DNA from 2 places in the Mesorhizobium sp. L2C066B000 genome. Region 2 is predicted to be linked to the other one. Evidence: riboswitches for the same ligand, from Rfam matches in the RefSeq annotation. Region 2 holds a riboswitch; the other holds the start of a gene.
What was found. A riboswitch is a leader RNA that binds a small molecule or an ion and turns the genes downstream of it on or off. The one in region 2 is predicted to bind S-adenosylmethionine.

Region 1 (3,320 bases), on a different contig from region 2:
GGCTGCGCGTCGCGATGGCGACATGGCGGGCCAGGCCCTCGCGGCGGATGATTCGGGCCAGCGACGAGCCGATCAGGCCGATGCCGACCAGCGCGATCTTTTCAAACATCGGTGCTGTCATTGTTTCAGCTTTTCAGGAATGTCGTGAGGGCATCGATGACGCCCCGATTGGCTTCTTCGGTGCCGACGCTCATGCGCAGCGCATTGGGAAAGCCATAGCCGGTAACGCGCCGCAATATATAGCCGCGCTGGGTGAGGTAATCGTCCGCCGCCTCAGCCGAATGCTTCTTGTCGTCGGGAAAGTGGATGAGGACGAAATTGCCGACGCTGGGCGTCACGCGCAGCCCAAGCTTCGTCAGTTCTTCATTCAACCAGGTGAGCCAGGTCTCGTTGTGCAACGAACTGCGCTCGACATGGGCGCGGTCGCGGATGGCGGCAATGCCGGCCTCGATCGCTGTTGCGTTGACGTTGAAAGGGCCGCGGATGCGGTTGATGGCATCGACGATGTGCAGTGGGCCATACATCCAGCCGATGCGCGCGCCGCCAAGGCCGAGCTTGGAGAAGGTGCGGGTCATGACCACATTCTGCGCGCTGCCCGCCAGCTCGATACCTGCCTCGTAGTCATTGCGCCTGACATATTCGGCATAGGCCGCGTCGAGCACCAGAAGCACGTTGCCCGGGAGCGTGGAATGCAGGCGGCGGACCTCCTGGAACGGCAGATAGGTGCCGGTCGGATTGTTGGGATTGGCGAGGAAGATGATTTTGGTCCGCGGCGTCACCGCGGCCAGGATCGCGTCGACATCGGCGCGCTCCTGGGTTTCCTTCACAGCAACCGGCTTGGCCCCCGCCGACTGAATGTAGATCTTGTAGACCATGAAGGCATGTTCAGTAAAAATCGCCTCATCGCCTGGCGCAAGATAGGTCTGCGCCAGCAGGCCAAGTATCTCGTCGGAACCGTTGGAGCAGATGATGTTTGCCGGGTTGAGGCCATGCACCTCGGCGATCGCCTCGCGCAGCCGGCGGGCGGTGCCGTCGGGATAGACATCGAGCTTGCCAGCCACTTCGCGCGCGGCCTCGATCGCCTTCGGCGACGGGCCGAGCGGGTTCTCGTTCGACGACAATTTATGTACCTTGGCGACGCCGGCCGGTGCCGTGCTCTTGCCCGGCACATAGGCGTCGATGTCCATAATGCCCGCGCGGGGCGTCGGCCGTGCCTTGTCCGCTGTCTTGTCCATGTCGCAAATCCATCGAGAATGCCTCCGTCCGGAGGCCGCAGCGGAAATACAAGCCGTAGCCGCGAATGTCGAGAGGCGGGCAATAGCTGGCCGTTGACGCCGGGCCGCACGAGTTCTAGAAGAACGCAACAGTTCCGTGGTGATTTGGCCGGTCGGCTTGCAGCCACGTTAAACAACTCGCTAAAGGGCCGTTTGCGTGACGTAACCGGCTTTGTGATCGCATTGCCGGTTTTTTTATTGCCTGACGGCGGGCAAGGAGAGTCACATGGCCGCGCTCCGCGCTACAAAAACCAACAACGAGGCCGACAGCCCGTCGAGCCCGGTGTTGCGTTTTGGCCCTGACAAGCCGCTGAAGCTCGACGCCGGCACGCTTTTGTCGCCGTTCCAGATCGCCTACCACACCTATGGCACCCTCAACGATGCCCGCACCAACGCCATCCTGGTCTGCCACGCGCTGACCGGCGACCAGCATGTCGCCAACACCAATCCGGTGACCGGCAAGCCCGGCTGGTGGGAAGTGCTGATCGGTCCCGGCAAGATCATCGACACCAACCGCTTCTTCGTCATCTGCTCCAACGTCATCGGCGGCTGCCTCGGCTCCACCGGTCCGGCCTCGACCAATCCCGCCACCGGCAAGCCCTACGGCCTCGACCTGCCAATCATCACCATCCGCGACATGGTGCGGGCGCAATTGATGCTGGTCGACCATTTCGGCATCGAGAAGCTGTTTTGCGTGCTCGGCGGCTCGATGGGCGGCATGCAGGTGCTGGAATGGGCGTCATGCTATTCCGAGCGCGTCTTCTCAGCCCTGCCGATCGCCACAGGCGCACGCCATTCCTCGCAGAACATCGCCTTCCACGAGGTCGGCCGCCAGGCTGTCATGGCTGATCCGGACTGGCATGGCGGCAAATATTTCGAGCACGGCAAGCGCCCGGAAAAGGGGCTCGCCGTGGCGCGCATGGCCGCCCACATCACCTATCTGTCGGAAGCCGCCCTGCATCGGAAATTCGGCCGCAATCTGCAGGACCGCGAAGCGCTGACCTTCGGTTTCGACGCAGATTTCCAGATCGAAAGCTATCTGCGCCACCAGGGCATGACATTCGTCGACCGCTTCGACGCCAACTCCTACCTCTACATGACCCGTTCGATGGATTATTTCGACCTCGCCGCCGACCATGGCGGCCGGTTGGCAGATGCCTTTGCCGGGACCAAGACCCGCTTCTGCCTGGTGTCCTTCACCTCGGACTGGCTGTTCCCGACCGAGGAGAGCCGCTCGATCGTGCATGCGCTCAACGCCGCCGGCGCCTCAGTCTCCTTCGTCGAGATCGACACCGACCGCGGCCATGATGCCTTCCTGCTCGATGAACCCGAACTGTTTGCCGCCATCAAGGGCTTCATCGGCTCGGCGGCCCGCGCAAGGGGGCTCGCCTCATGAGCGTCAATGGCAGCCAGCGCGTCGACCTCGAAGTCGTGGCCAACCTGATACCGCCGCAGTCGCGGGTGCTCGATGTCGGCTCCGGCGACGGCCTGCTGCTCGAACTCCTGCAGGAGACCAAGCAGGTCGACGGCCGCGGGCTGGAGCTGTCACAGCGCGGCGTCAATGAATGCGTTGCGCGCGGCCTCTCGGTCATCCAGGGCGATGCCGACACCGACCTCGAATTCTATCCGGACAAGGGTTTTGACTTCGTCGTCCTGTCACAGACGCTGCAGGCGACCCGCAACCCGAAGCTGGTGCTCGACGAGCTGCTGCGAATCGGCAACCGCGCCATCGTCTCCTTCCCCAATTTCGGCCACTGGCGGGTGCGGCTGTCGCTGTTCGTCAAGGGCCGGATGCCGGTGACCGCGGACCTGCCCTATTCCTGGTACGACACGCCCAACATCCATTTCTGCACCATCCGCGACTTCGTCAACCTGGTCGAGGAACTCGGCGCTTCGGTCGAGAAAGCCACCGCGCTCGACGGCAACGGCCAGAAGATCGGCCTGTCGATGCCATGGTGGTTCTGGAATTTCTTCGGCCAGCAAGCGGTGTTCTTGCTGAAGCGGTAGTTTGCCCCTATTCCAGCACGTCCGTCGCCTTGTGCGGGT
Region 2 (3,320 bases):
GCGTCCTGCGCATAGTCGGCCTGGGTGGTCGAGGCCTGCGCGCCCACCGTCTTGCCGGCAAGGGCTGCCGGTTCGGTGGAAGTGAGGTCGCTGTCCTTGGGCGCCACCAGCGCCAGCGGCGTCGTGTAGTATTTGTTGGTGAAGGCGACCTGTTTCTTGCGCTCCTCGGTGATGCTCATCGAGGCGATGATGGCGTCGAACTTTTTCGCCTGCAGCGCCGGGATGATGCCGTCCCAGTCCTGGGTGACGATCTCGCACTCGACCTTCATCTGCGCACACAGCGCATTGGCAATGTCGATGTCGAAGCCCTCGATCTTGCCGTCCGCGGTGATGGTGTTGAAGGGCGGATAAGCGCCCTCGGTGCCGATCTTCAATTTCTCCTGCGCCTCAGCCAGCGAGCCGGCCGATATCACCAGCATGGCAGCGCCCGCTGCCGATATGATCCATCTTGAAATCTGCATTTTGGTTCCCCTTGCGCGCCGTTCTCTTGCCGGCCACCGAAAGGCAGCCAAGCATGGTGAGGCAGCGCAGGCAAGTATTTTGCCTGACGGTGATCGAAGGTTCAGCCGGCGGGGCGGAAATGCTTGGAGAGCTTGAGACCTTGCGCTTGGTAATTCGAGCCGAGATCGGTGCCGTAAAGCGCCTGCGGCCGCTTCAGCATGTGTTCGTAGACGAGCCGGCCGACGATCTGGCCGTGGTCGAGGATGAACGGCACTTCGTGGCTGCGCACTTCGAGCACCGCCCGGCTGCCGGTGCCGCCTGAGGCCGAATGGCCGAAGCCCGGATCGAAGAAGCCGGCATAGTGAACACGGAATTCGCCAACCAGCGGATCGAAGGGCGTCATCTCGGCGGCGTAGAGCGGCGGCACGTGCACGGCTTCGCGGCTGACCAGGATGTAGAACTCGTCCGGGTCGAGCACCAGTTCGCCGGCGCCGCTCTTATAGAGCGGCTCCCAGAAATCGACGGCATCCTGGGCGGCGCGCTTGTCGACATCGACCAAGCCGGTGTGATGCTTGCCGCGATAGCCGACCAGGCCGTTCTGGTCGCCGTCAAGATCGATCGACAGCGCAATGCCGCCGCCGGAAATGTTGGGCGGCTCGGTCGCCACCAGCATCTCGGCGCGGTGCAATTCGTTCAGTTCTGCCTCCGACAACAGCGCGTTGCCGGTGCGAAAGCGGATCTGCGACAGCCTCGATCCGGCGCGTACGACGATCGGGAAGGTGCGTGGACTGACTTCGAGATAAAGCGGCCCGTGATAGCCGGGGGCGATCTTGTCGAACTCATGGCCGCGATCGGTCATCACCCGGGTGAAGATGTCGAGCCGGCCGGTCGAGCTCTTCGGGTTGGCCGAGGCCGACACGTTTGCGGGCAGCGCCAGGCTTTCGAGCAGCGGCACGATGTAGACGCAGCCGGTTTCCAGCACCGCGCCCTCGGCGAGAGTGAATTCGTGCAATTTCAGCCGGTGAAGCTTGTCGGCCACCAGATGATCGGGACCCGGCAGGAAGGAGGCGCGCACGCGAAAAGCCTTGTCGCCGAGCCTGAGATCGAGGCTCGCCGGCTGCACCTGGTCGACATCGAGCGCGCGCGGCGACTTCAGCGCGCCGGACTGAAACAGCGCGGAAATGTCCTGATCGGGAAGAATGCCTGTCTGCCGCAAAAGGCTGGCTCCGCTCCAAGGTCGGTCTCTTTGTGGCAGGTTCTTGCCGCAAAACCGCTGGATATTATTGCGGAACCTGCCTGGTACAAACCTCTTAATGAAGCCGGCAATTGACGCAAGCGCAGGTGAGGTCTAAAGGGTCGTTATCCCGTGGTGATTTGGCCGGTCGGCTTGCAGCCACGTTAAACAAGTCGCTAAAGGACCGTCGGGCCGCAAGGCCATATGGACCGGTTGCGACTTTCGCGGCCGGTTTTTTTGTGTCTGGAACAAAAGCGATGAGCACCAAGAAGCGTAACTGGAAACCTCAGACCGCACTCGTGCACGGGGGAACGCTGCGTTCCCAGTTCGGCGAGACGTCCGAAGCGATGTACCTCACCCAAGGCTATGTCTACGAGACGGCGCAGGCTGCCGAGGCCCGTTTCAAGGGCGAGGAGCCGGGCTTCATCTATTCGCGCTATGCCAACCCTACCGTCGACATGTTCGAAAAGCGCATGTGCGCGCTGGAGGGTGCCGAAGATGCGCGCGCCACGGCGTCCGGCATGGCGGCGGTGACGGCAGCGCTCCTGTGCAGCGCCAAGGCCGGCGACCATATCGTTGCGGCGCGCGCGCTGTTCGGCTCCTGCCGCTGGGTGGTGGAGACGCTGGCGCCGAAATACGGCATCGAGGCAACGCTGGTCGACGGCACCGACATCGCCAACTGGGAAAAGGCGGTGCGGCCGAACACGAAACTGTTCTTCCTGGAAAGCCCGACCAATCCGACGCTGGAAGTGGTCGACATCGCAGCGGTGGCGGCGCTCGCCACCTCGATCGGCGCCAGGCTGATCGTCGACAATGTCTTCGCCACGCCCTTGCAGCAGAAGCCCTTGCACCTCGGCGCCCATATCGTCGTCTACTCCGCGACCAAGCACATTGACGGCCAGGGACGCTGTCTCGGCGGCATCATCCTGTCGGACAAGAAATGGATCGACGAGAATTTGCACGACTATTTCCGCCACACCGGCCCGAGCCTGTCGCCGTTCAACGCCTGGACGCTGCTCAAGGGCCTGGAGACGCTGCCAGTTCGGGTGCGCCAGCAGACTGAAAGCGCGGCCAAGATCGCGGATTTCCTGGCAGGACGGCCGGAAATCGCCCGCATCATCTATCCCGGCCGCGCCGACCACCCGCAGGCCGACATCGTCAAGAAGCAGATGACAGGCGGATCGACGCTAATCTGCCTCGACGTCAAGGGCGGCAAGCAGGCGGCCTTCGCCTTGCAGAACGCGCTCGACATCGTGCTGATCTCCAACAATCTCGGCGACGCCAAGAGCCTGATCACCCATCCGGCGACCACCACCCACAAGAACCTCAGCGACGAAGCTCGCGCCGAGCTTGGCATCGGGCCGGGAACGCTCAGGCTGTCGGTCGGTCTTGAGGATACGGACGATCTGCTGGAGGACGTTGCGCAGGCGCTGAAGGCAGCCGGATAGGCCGCGAGGCGTCACGCTCCCGACGAAACCTCTTCCAGTTCGGCCGTCTTGGTGCCGATGGTCATGATGTTGCCGCGCCAGTCGACGGCGCCGCTCAGCCAGCCGCGCGCCCAGATGGCGGGAAGCATCATGTCGCGCACCATCATCGCCGGGACCATGCGCAGCGACAGGTGCCAGCCCTTGGCCGCGGCCAGCGC

Region 1: it holds a riboswitch for S-adenosylmethionine, as region 2 does, so the genes downstream of both, X733_RS154225 (homoserine O-acetyltransferase) here and X733_RS151390 (O-succinylhomoserine sulfhydrylase) in region 2, are expected to answer to the same signal.

The regions. Positions count from the first base shown of each region.
Region 1 is NZ_AYWZ01000003.1:193,926-197,245, reverse strand. It holds gene X733_RS154215 (prephenate/arogenate dehydrogenase family protein) at 1-121, opposite strand, end outside; gene hisC (histidinol-phosphate transaminase) at 126-1,235, opposite strand; SAM riboswitch at 1,362-1,439, shown strand; gene X733_RS154225 (homoserine O-acetyltransferase) at 1,501-2,670, shown strand; gene metW (methionine biosynthesis protein MetW) at 2,667-3,281, shown strand; partial or broken gene X733_RS01000000166120 (DUF1330 domain-containing protein) at 3,289-3,320, opposite strand, start outside.
Region 2 is NZ_AYWZ01000005.1:55,067-58,386, forward strand. It holds gene X733_RS151400 (ABC transporter substrate-binding protein) at 1-461, opposite strand, end outside; gene X733_RS151395 (2'-deoxycytidine 5'-triphosphate deaminase) at 563-1,657, opposite strand; SAM riboswitch at 1,798-1,875, shown strand; gene X733_RS151390 (O-succinylhomoserine sulfhydrylase) at 1,933-3,123, shown strand; gene X733_RS151385 (ceramide glucosyltransferase) at 3,135-3,320, opposite strand, start outside.